One region of the Cupriavidus sp. WKF15 genome, then DNA from elsewhere that is predicted to be linked to it. Evidence: predicted binding sites of a transcription regulator. Region 1 holds the regulator's gene; the other holds the start of a gene.

Evidence for each region. Region 1 encodes LexA, which represses DNA repair genes until DNA is damaged. Its sites were predicted from a motif close to ACTGTATNNNNATACAGT; they were not measured.
Region 2: recA (recombinase RecA) is a predicted target of LexA. The motif match lies at 2,213-2,230, and genes of this name have one in related genera.

What each region holds. Positions count from the first base shown of each region.
Region 1 covers NZ_CP119572.1:1,384,432-1,387,841, reverse strand. Annotated here, with positions in the region: gene rpsF (30S ribosomal protein S6) at 1-160, opposite strand, end outside; gene CupriaWKF_RS06585 (asparaginase) at 263-1,261, opposite strand; gene lexA (transcriptional repressor LexA) at 1,458-2,114, shown strand; gene CupriaWKF_RS06575 (hypothetical protein) at 2,217-2,390, shown strand; gene CupriaWKF_RS06570 (CHAT domain-containing protein) at 2,810-3,410, shown strand, end outside.
Region 2 covers NZ_CP119572.1:574,412-577,821, reverse strand. Annotated here, with positions in the region: gene CupriaWKF_RS02770 (DUF2889 domain-containing protein) at 1-122, opposite strand, end outside; gene recX (recombination regulator RecX) at 406-876, opposite strand; gene recA (recombinase RecA) at 965-2,023, opposite strand; gene CupriaWKF_RS02755 (response regulator transcription factor) at 2,299-2,988, shown strand; gene CupriaWKF_RS02750 (sensor histidine kinase) at 3,059-3,410, shown strand, end outside.

The sequences.
Region 1 (3,410 bases):
GCTTCTGGATCATGTAAGCCATCTGGCGACGGCCCCAGTCTTCCACGCGGTGAACCTGGCCGCCTTGCGACGTCACGAGCGACTTGTAACGCTCGATCATGGCCGGCACTTGCTCGCTCTGGTCCGGATGGACGATGAAAACGATTTCGTAATGACGCATTGACGCTCCTTTTGGGATGAGCCACCCGGGCGTCACGTCCGGTGTGGCAAGGTTGAATAGCCTTAAATTATAGCTCGACTGTTGACAATCGCGCAACCGCGCTCACGCCGCCGCGAATAGCGCCTGGAGCCGGTCCGGCGCAGCGGCCAGCCCCGGGTCCTGCGCCAGGGCCAGCAACAGCAGCACCCTGGCCTTATAGGGATTCAGGTCGGCAGCGGAAAGGAAAACGCCACCATCCGGGTCGGCAACTGGCGGAATCGCCACATGCCCCGCCCCTGTACGCGAACTCCGCACCACGGCGACACCGGCCGCCGCGGCATCCCTGAGCGCTGCGATCAGTGTCTCGTGCACCGACCCATTGCCCGCCGCCGCCACGATCAGGCCACGCACACCCGCGGCCACCATCGCGTCCACCGCGATGCGGCCGGGCTGCGCGTAGCTCGCGATGATCTCGACATCCGGCCAACGGGCCGGCACCAGCAAGGCAGCCGCTATGGCGTGCGCAGGCTTGCGCGCCAGCCGCACCAGTTCATCCTGCACAAAGCCCAGCGGACCGGTCACTGGCGATACAAAGGCATCCACCGACGAGGTATGCGCCTTGGTCACGTCGCGCGCCGCATGAACCTGCTGGTTCAGCACCACCAGCACGCCCTTGCCGCGCGCATCCGGATGGCCAGCGACGCGCACGGCATCGAGCAGATTGAGCGGACCATCGGCCGACAGCGACGTCGACGGCCGCATGGCCGCAGTCAGCACCACCGGCACCGGGCATGCCTGCGTCAGGTGCAGGAACATCGCCGTCTCTTCGAGCGTGTCCGTGCCATGCGTGATGACGATGCCGGCCACATCCGGCTGCGCCGACCAGTGCCGCACGCGCTCCGCGAGCGTCGACCAGAGCGAGAACACCATGTCCTTGCTGTCGACCTGCGCCACCTGTTCGGCCTCGACCCTGGCCACCGACTGCAACGCCGGCACTGCCGCCAGCAGCGTTGTCACGGGTACCGTCGCAGCCTGATAGCGCGCGCTGCTGGCCGGGTTGGTCGAGGCGCCGGCAATGGTGCCGCCGGTGGCAAGGACCACGATGCGGGGAAGCTGGGACATGGTCGGGATGCAGGAAGCTGAGGTCCGGCGATTGTACCCGCGGCATGCGGGCAAATCGGAAGTCGAGCAGACACTTCTGAAATTCTGCTTGCGCTTGCGCCGATACTGTATAAAATCACAGCATACTGTTTAAACATACAGTGCCCGCCTGGCTGGCAGCGGTATCGCACCGGGGCACTCATCACGGAACGCTTCCATGGCGACCCTGACACCCCGGCAGCAGCAGATTTTCGACCTGATCCGCAACACGATCCGCGGCACGGGCTTCCCGCCTACGCGCGCCGAGATCGCTGCGGAGTTCGGCTTCTCGTCGCCCAATGCCGCAGAAGAGCACCTGCGGGCGCTGGCGCGCAAGGGCGTGATCGAACTGACGCCGGGCGCATCGCGCGGCATCCGGCTCAAGGTAGCGCGCAGCGATTCCGAATCCCCTGACCAGTTTTCGCTGCCGGTGTCCGGCATCATGCAGCTGACGCTGCCGCTCGTGGGCCGCGTCGCCGCCGGCAGCCCGATCCTCGCCGCCGAGCATATCGACCGCCAGTACCAGGTCGATGCCACTGTCTTCGACGAGCGTCCCGACTACCTGCTGCGCGTGCGCGGCCTGAGCATGCGCGACGCCGGCATCCTCGACGGCGACCTGCTGGCCGTGCGCAAGGCCAGCGAGGCGCCCAACGGCAAGATCGTCGTGGCCCGCCTAGGCGACGACGTCACCGTCAAGCGCCTGCAGCGCCGAGGCGGCACGATCGAGCTGATCGCGGAAAACCCGGATTTTCCGAACATCGTGGTCACACCCGGACGCGAGGAATTTTCACTCGAAGGCATCGCCGTCGGGTTGATCCGCTCCTCGGGCTTCTGACCAGCGCGGCCAGCCGCGCGCTGGCCGCCCTCCTCCTTGCAGTGCCGACGCCGCCCGCATGACGGGTGTTGACCCCGCTTTTGCCAATCGAGAGGTGTAGCCATGCCGCAAATCGAACACATTGCAGCCGCCCGTCAGCCCGTCAAGCCGGTGCCGTTCCGGCAGTCGAAGGGCGTCCGCATCTACCAGGGCGCGCAGCGCCGCACCATGGTTGGCAGCATGGCAGCCATCTGCCGGATGCTGGAACTGGCCGAGCCGACCAAGCTCCTGGCCTGAGTCCCGCCGGCAAGAACCGGCAGGGGTCGTCATCCGGCCCTTGAATGGCGGATTCATCGAGAATTGCATATTCCGCAAATCTCATCTTCATTTGTTTTATCTGCGACATCTTTCCATCGAGGGTGCCAGCTTCTAGCCTTCAGTTAGCAGGCACAGCGTGCCCCGGCGCCGTCGCAGAACGGCCCAACCGCAGCATGGCACGCCATTGAACCGGGCCGGCTCGCGCGCATTGCCGCCGCCGGCCGCCAGCCTAGCGTTGCCGGGGTAATTGCGAACGCCAGCGACGGTGCCGGTGCCGGTGCCGTCAGCGAATCGGCATGGGGGGCATCATGGCCGCCATCGAAACGCCTTGCGCCAGGACTTTGCGTCGCGGCGACCCGCTCGGTGCGGCATAGCCCTGCCTTGACGACGGACCGCCCATGCCGCGCAACTATTCCGAACTGGAGATCGTGATCGGCACGGATGCCGCAGGCGGATATGAAGCCGAGGCCAGGCACCGCGTGCCCGAAGGCGATGTGATCACCCCACGCGTGCCGATGCCGCTTGCGCCCGACGACCCCGCGGTGCGCGACGCGGATCCGCAGGTGTGCGGCCGCGCACTGGCCGCCGCCCTGTTCGCCGCGCCACCGCTGCGCGACGCCTTCGTCCTCGCGCAGGCATCGGCCAACGAACGCCACCTGGACCTGCGCGTGCGCCTGCGCATCGGCGTCGACGCGCGCGCATTGCACGCGCTGCCATGGGAAACGCTCTACGACCCCGCAGGCGAGCACGCGTTGTTCATCACCCAGCGCTGCTTCTTTTCGCGCTACCTGTTTGCGCGCGAAATGCGCCTGCCGCGACTGCGCGCACGGAGCGACGTAAGCGCGCTCGTGGTGGTGGCGAACCCAAGCGGACTGGGCTCCGAACTGAAGCCGATCGATGCCGCCGGGGAAGCCGCGCGCACCGTCGCCGCGCTGGCGCCGATTCCCGCGAAGGCCCTGGCGGAACCCGGCCACGCCACGATCGACCGTATCTTCGCGG
Region 2 (3,410 bases), 810 kb from region 1:
CGCGGCTTGGTGTCGGTCAGGCGCACCTCGATATCCCACAAGCCGTCTTCCCTGAGGTAAGCCTGGGCCGTAATGGCACGGGTATGGCGCAGGGAGCGGTTGACGGGCTGGGAAAGAGGCATGGCCAGGCTGGGAATACGGGGGCAAGGTACCGCGCCAGGGCAGCGGCGCCGAAAAACCGGAAGAGTTTAACATGCCGTGCCGGTTTGCCCGGGAACATCCGCATGCGCCAGTTGTCGGCCCCCGATTGTCGGTCGACCGGAACTGAGAACCGGCGAATACCCGCCATATATGTCCCGTCCGGTGCCGGACCCGCCGCGCGACCAGCCCGGCATACGCCCGAATACACCTGTAGGCAGTACTGGTATTCGCCTGCAATCCGCCCCGCCTCGCGGCCCGGCAGGCTCATTCCATATCGTCGGGAAGCTCGTCCTCCGCGCCCTGGATGACCTTGCCGATCACCGAGCGCGAAAAACCGCGCGCCATCATGAAACGGATCTGCTTGGCGCGCTCTTCCGGCGTGGCGGGCGGGGCGCCAAAGCGCTTGCGCCAGACCTCGCGTGCGCGTTCGGGCTCGGTCTCGCGCAGGCGCTGCTGCAGTTCGCCCAGTTGCTCGCTGCCAAGCTGGTGGGTCTTGGCTTCCTGCATCACGCGCGCCGCGCCGTAGCGGCTGCCACGCCGGTGCAGCAGGCTGTCGGCAAAACGCTCGTTGGACAGCCAGTTCTCGCGTTCGAGGGCGTCGAGCAACTGTTCAAGCTGCTCGGGCGATTCCGCGTGCGGCGCCAGCTTGCGCGCAAGCTCGGCCCGGCTATGCTCGCGGCGCGACAGGTAGCCCACGGCACGGGCCTTCAGGGAAAGCGGGGGACGGGGGGCCATCAGCGCAATTCTGGGAAGCAAGGGGAAACAAAAAAGGCTGGCGCATCGGCAATGCGCCAGCCTCGGGAGCGTGCCTGCCGGCCGGCGCTCAGTCTTCCACGACCTCCGCCGCCGGAACGGCGTTGATCGGCGCCACGCCCAGCGTGGCGCGGACCTTGTTCTCGATTTCCTGGGCGATGTCCGGGTTCTCGCGCAGGAACTCGCGCGCATTGTCCTTGCCCTGGCCGATCTTGTCGCCGTTGTAGCTGTACCACGCACCCGACTTCTCGACGATCTTGGCATCCACGCCCAGGTCGATGATCTCGCCCTGGCGCGAAATGCCCTGGCCGTAGAGGATGTCGAAGAAGGCCTCGCGGAACGGCGGCGACACCTTGTTCTTGACCACCTTGACCTTGGTCTCGTTGCCGATCACTTCGTCGCCCTTCTTGATCGAGCCGATGCGGCGGATATCCAGGCGCACAGATGCGTAGAACTTCAGCGCGTTGCCACCGGTGGTGGTTTCCGGCGAACCGAACATCACGCCGATCTTCATGCGGATCTGGTTGATGAAGATCACCAGGCAGTTCGTGCGCTTGATGGTACCGGTCAGCTTGCGCAGCGCCTGGCTCATCAGGCGAGCCTGCAGGCCGGGCAGCGAGTCGCCCATTTCGCCTTCGATTTCGGCCTTCGGCACCAGCGCGGCCACCGAGTCGATGACGATCAGGTCGATCGAGCCCGAGCGCACCAGTGCGTCGGTGATTTCAAGCGCCTGCTCGCCGGTGTCCGGCTGCGAGATCAGCAGCTCGCCGACGTCCACGCCCAGCTTCGAGGCATAGTTGACGTCAAGGGCGTGCTCGGCATCGATAAACGCGCAGGTACCGCCGAGCTTCTGCATCTCGGCCACGACCTGCAGCGTGAGCGTGGTCTTGCCGGAAGATTCGGGACCGTAGATCTCGACCACGCGGCCGCGCGGCAGGCCGCCCACGCCGAGCGCGATGTCCAGGCCGAGGGAACCGGTGGACACCACCTGGATATCCTTCTCGACCTCGCCATCGCCCATGCGCATGATCGAGCCCTTGCCGAACTGCTTCTCGATCTGCGAGAGCGCGGCGGCAAGCGCCTTCTGCTTCTCGGCGCTCAGGCCGGCACCTGCCTTCTTGTCGTCCATGGTCGTCCTTGAGTCAAATGTTGAGTCAATGGTGGTATAAAGAGGTCGAATGTGGCGCGGCACCGGCATTTCCGGTGGTTGACCGACCGGTTTTCCGACCTGCGGCTTCCCGATCTGCGCGCCTCAACAAAAATCACCCGACTGCCTGCGCAGCCACCTTCTGCGGCGGCCTGCGCGGAATGTGCGGGTACTGTATAAAAAAACAGTATGCTTGGCAAGCCCTGTCCGCATCGTTTGCGTGGCGGCTGGCAATGCCGGCCGTGGTGGAGACAACCATGCGCATTCTGATCGCCGAAGACGACGACGTGCTTGCCGACGGCCTGACGCGCTCGCTGCGTCACTCGGGCTATGCGGTCGACCATGTCGCGAATGGCCTGGAGGCCGATTCCGCGCTGTCGACCCAGAATTTCGACCTGCTGATCCTGGACCTGGGCCTGCCCCGCATGCCAGGGCTGGAGGTGCTCAAGCGCCTGCGGTCACGCGGCGCCATGCTGCCGGTGCTGATCCTGACCGCCGCCGACAGCGTGGACGAGCGCGTCAAGGGCCTGGACCTGGGCGCCGACGACTATATGGCCAAGCCCTTCGCACTGACCGAACTCGAAGCCCGCGTACGCGCGCTGGTGCGGCGCGGCGCCGGCGGCGGCGCCACGCTGATGCGCCATGGCCCCCTCGCCTTCGACCAGGTCGGCCGCATCGCCTATATGAACGACCAGATGCTGGACCTGTCGGCGCGCGAGATCGGGCTGCTGGAAATCCTGCTGACCCGCTGCGGACGGCTGGTGTCCAAGGAACAACTGGTGGACCACCTGTGCGAATGGGGCGAGGAAGTCAGCAACAACGCGATCGAGGTCTACGTGCACCGGCTGCGCAAGAAGATCGAGGTCGGCGGCATCCGCATCGCCACCGTGCGCGGCCTGGGCTATTGCCTGGAGAAATTCCAGCCGGCCGTGGCCGCCCATAGCTGAGAACCGCACGCACCCTTCACGCCCACGCAGCCGATCACTCGACCGAAACCGCCCCACACCCTTTGCCGAGATGAGCCTGCTGCGACTGCCATGGCGGCATCCGCCCGCCAAGGATCCGACGCCTCCCGCCGCTGCCGACGACCCGGACGACCCGGACGACCTGGCCGACGCCCTGCCCCACCTGGAGGAGAGCACCGCCCAGCCCGCCCCGCGCTCGCTGTTCGGCGAGATCCTGGACTGGATGCTGGCGCCGCTGCTGCTGCTCTGGCCGATGAGCATCGCCGTCACGTACTTGGTGGCCAAGTCGATCGCCAACGGGCCGTTCGACCGCGCACTCGAAGCCAGCGCGATCGTGCTGTCGCAGCAGGTCCGGGAGGTGAATGGCCGGGTCACGCTGCAGCTGCCGTTGTCGGCGCGCGAGA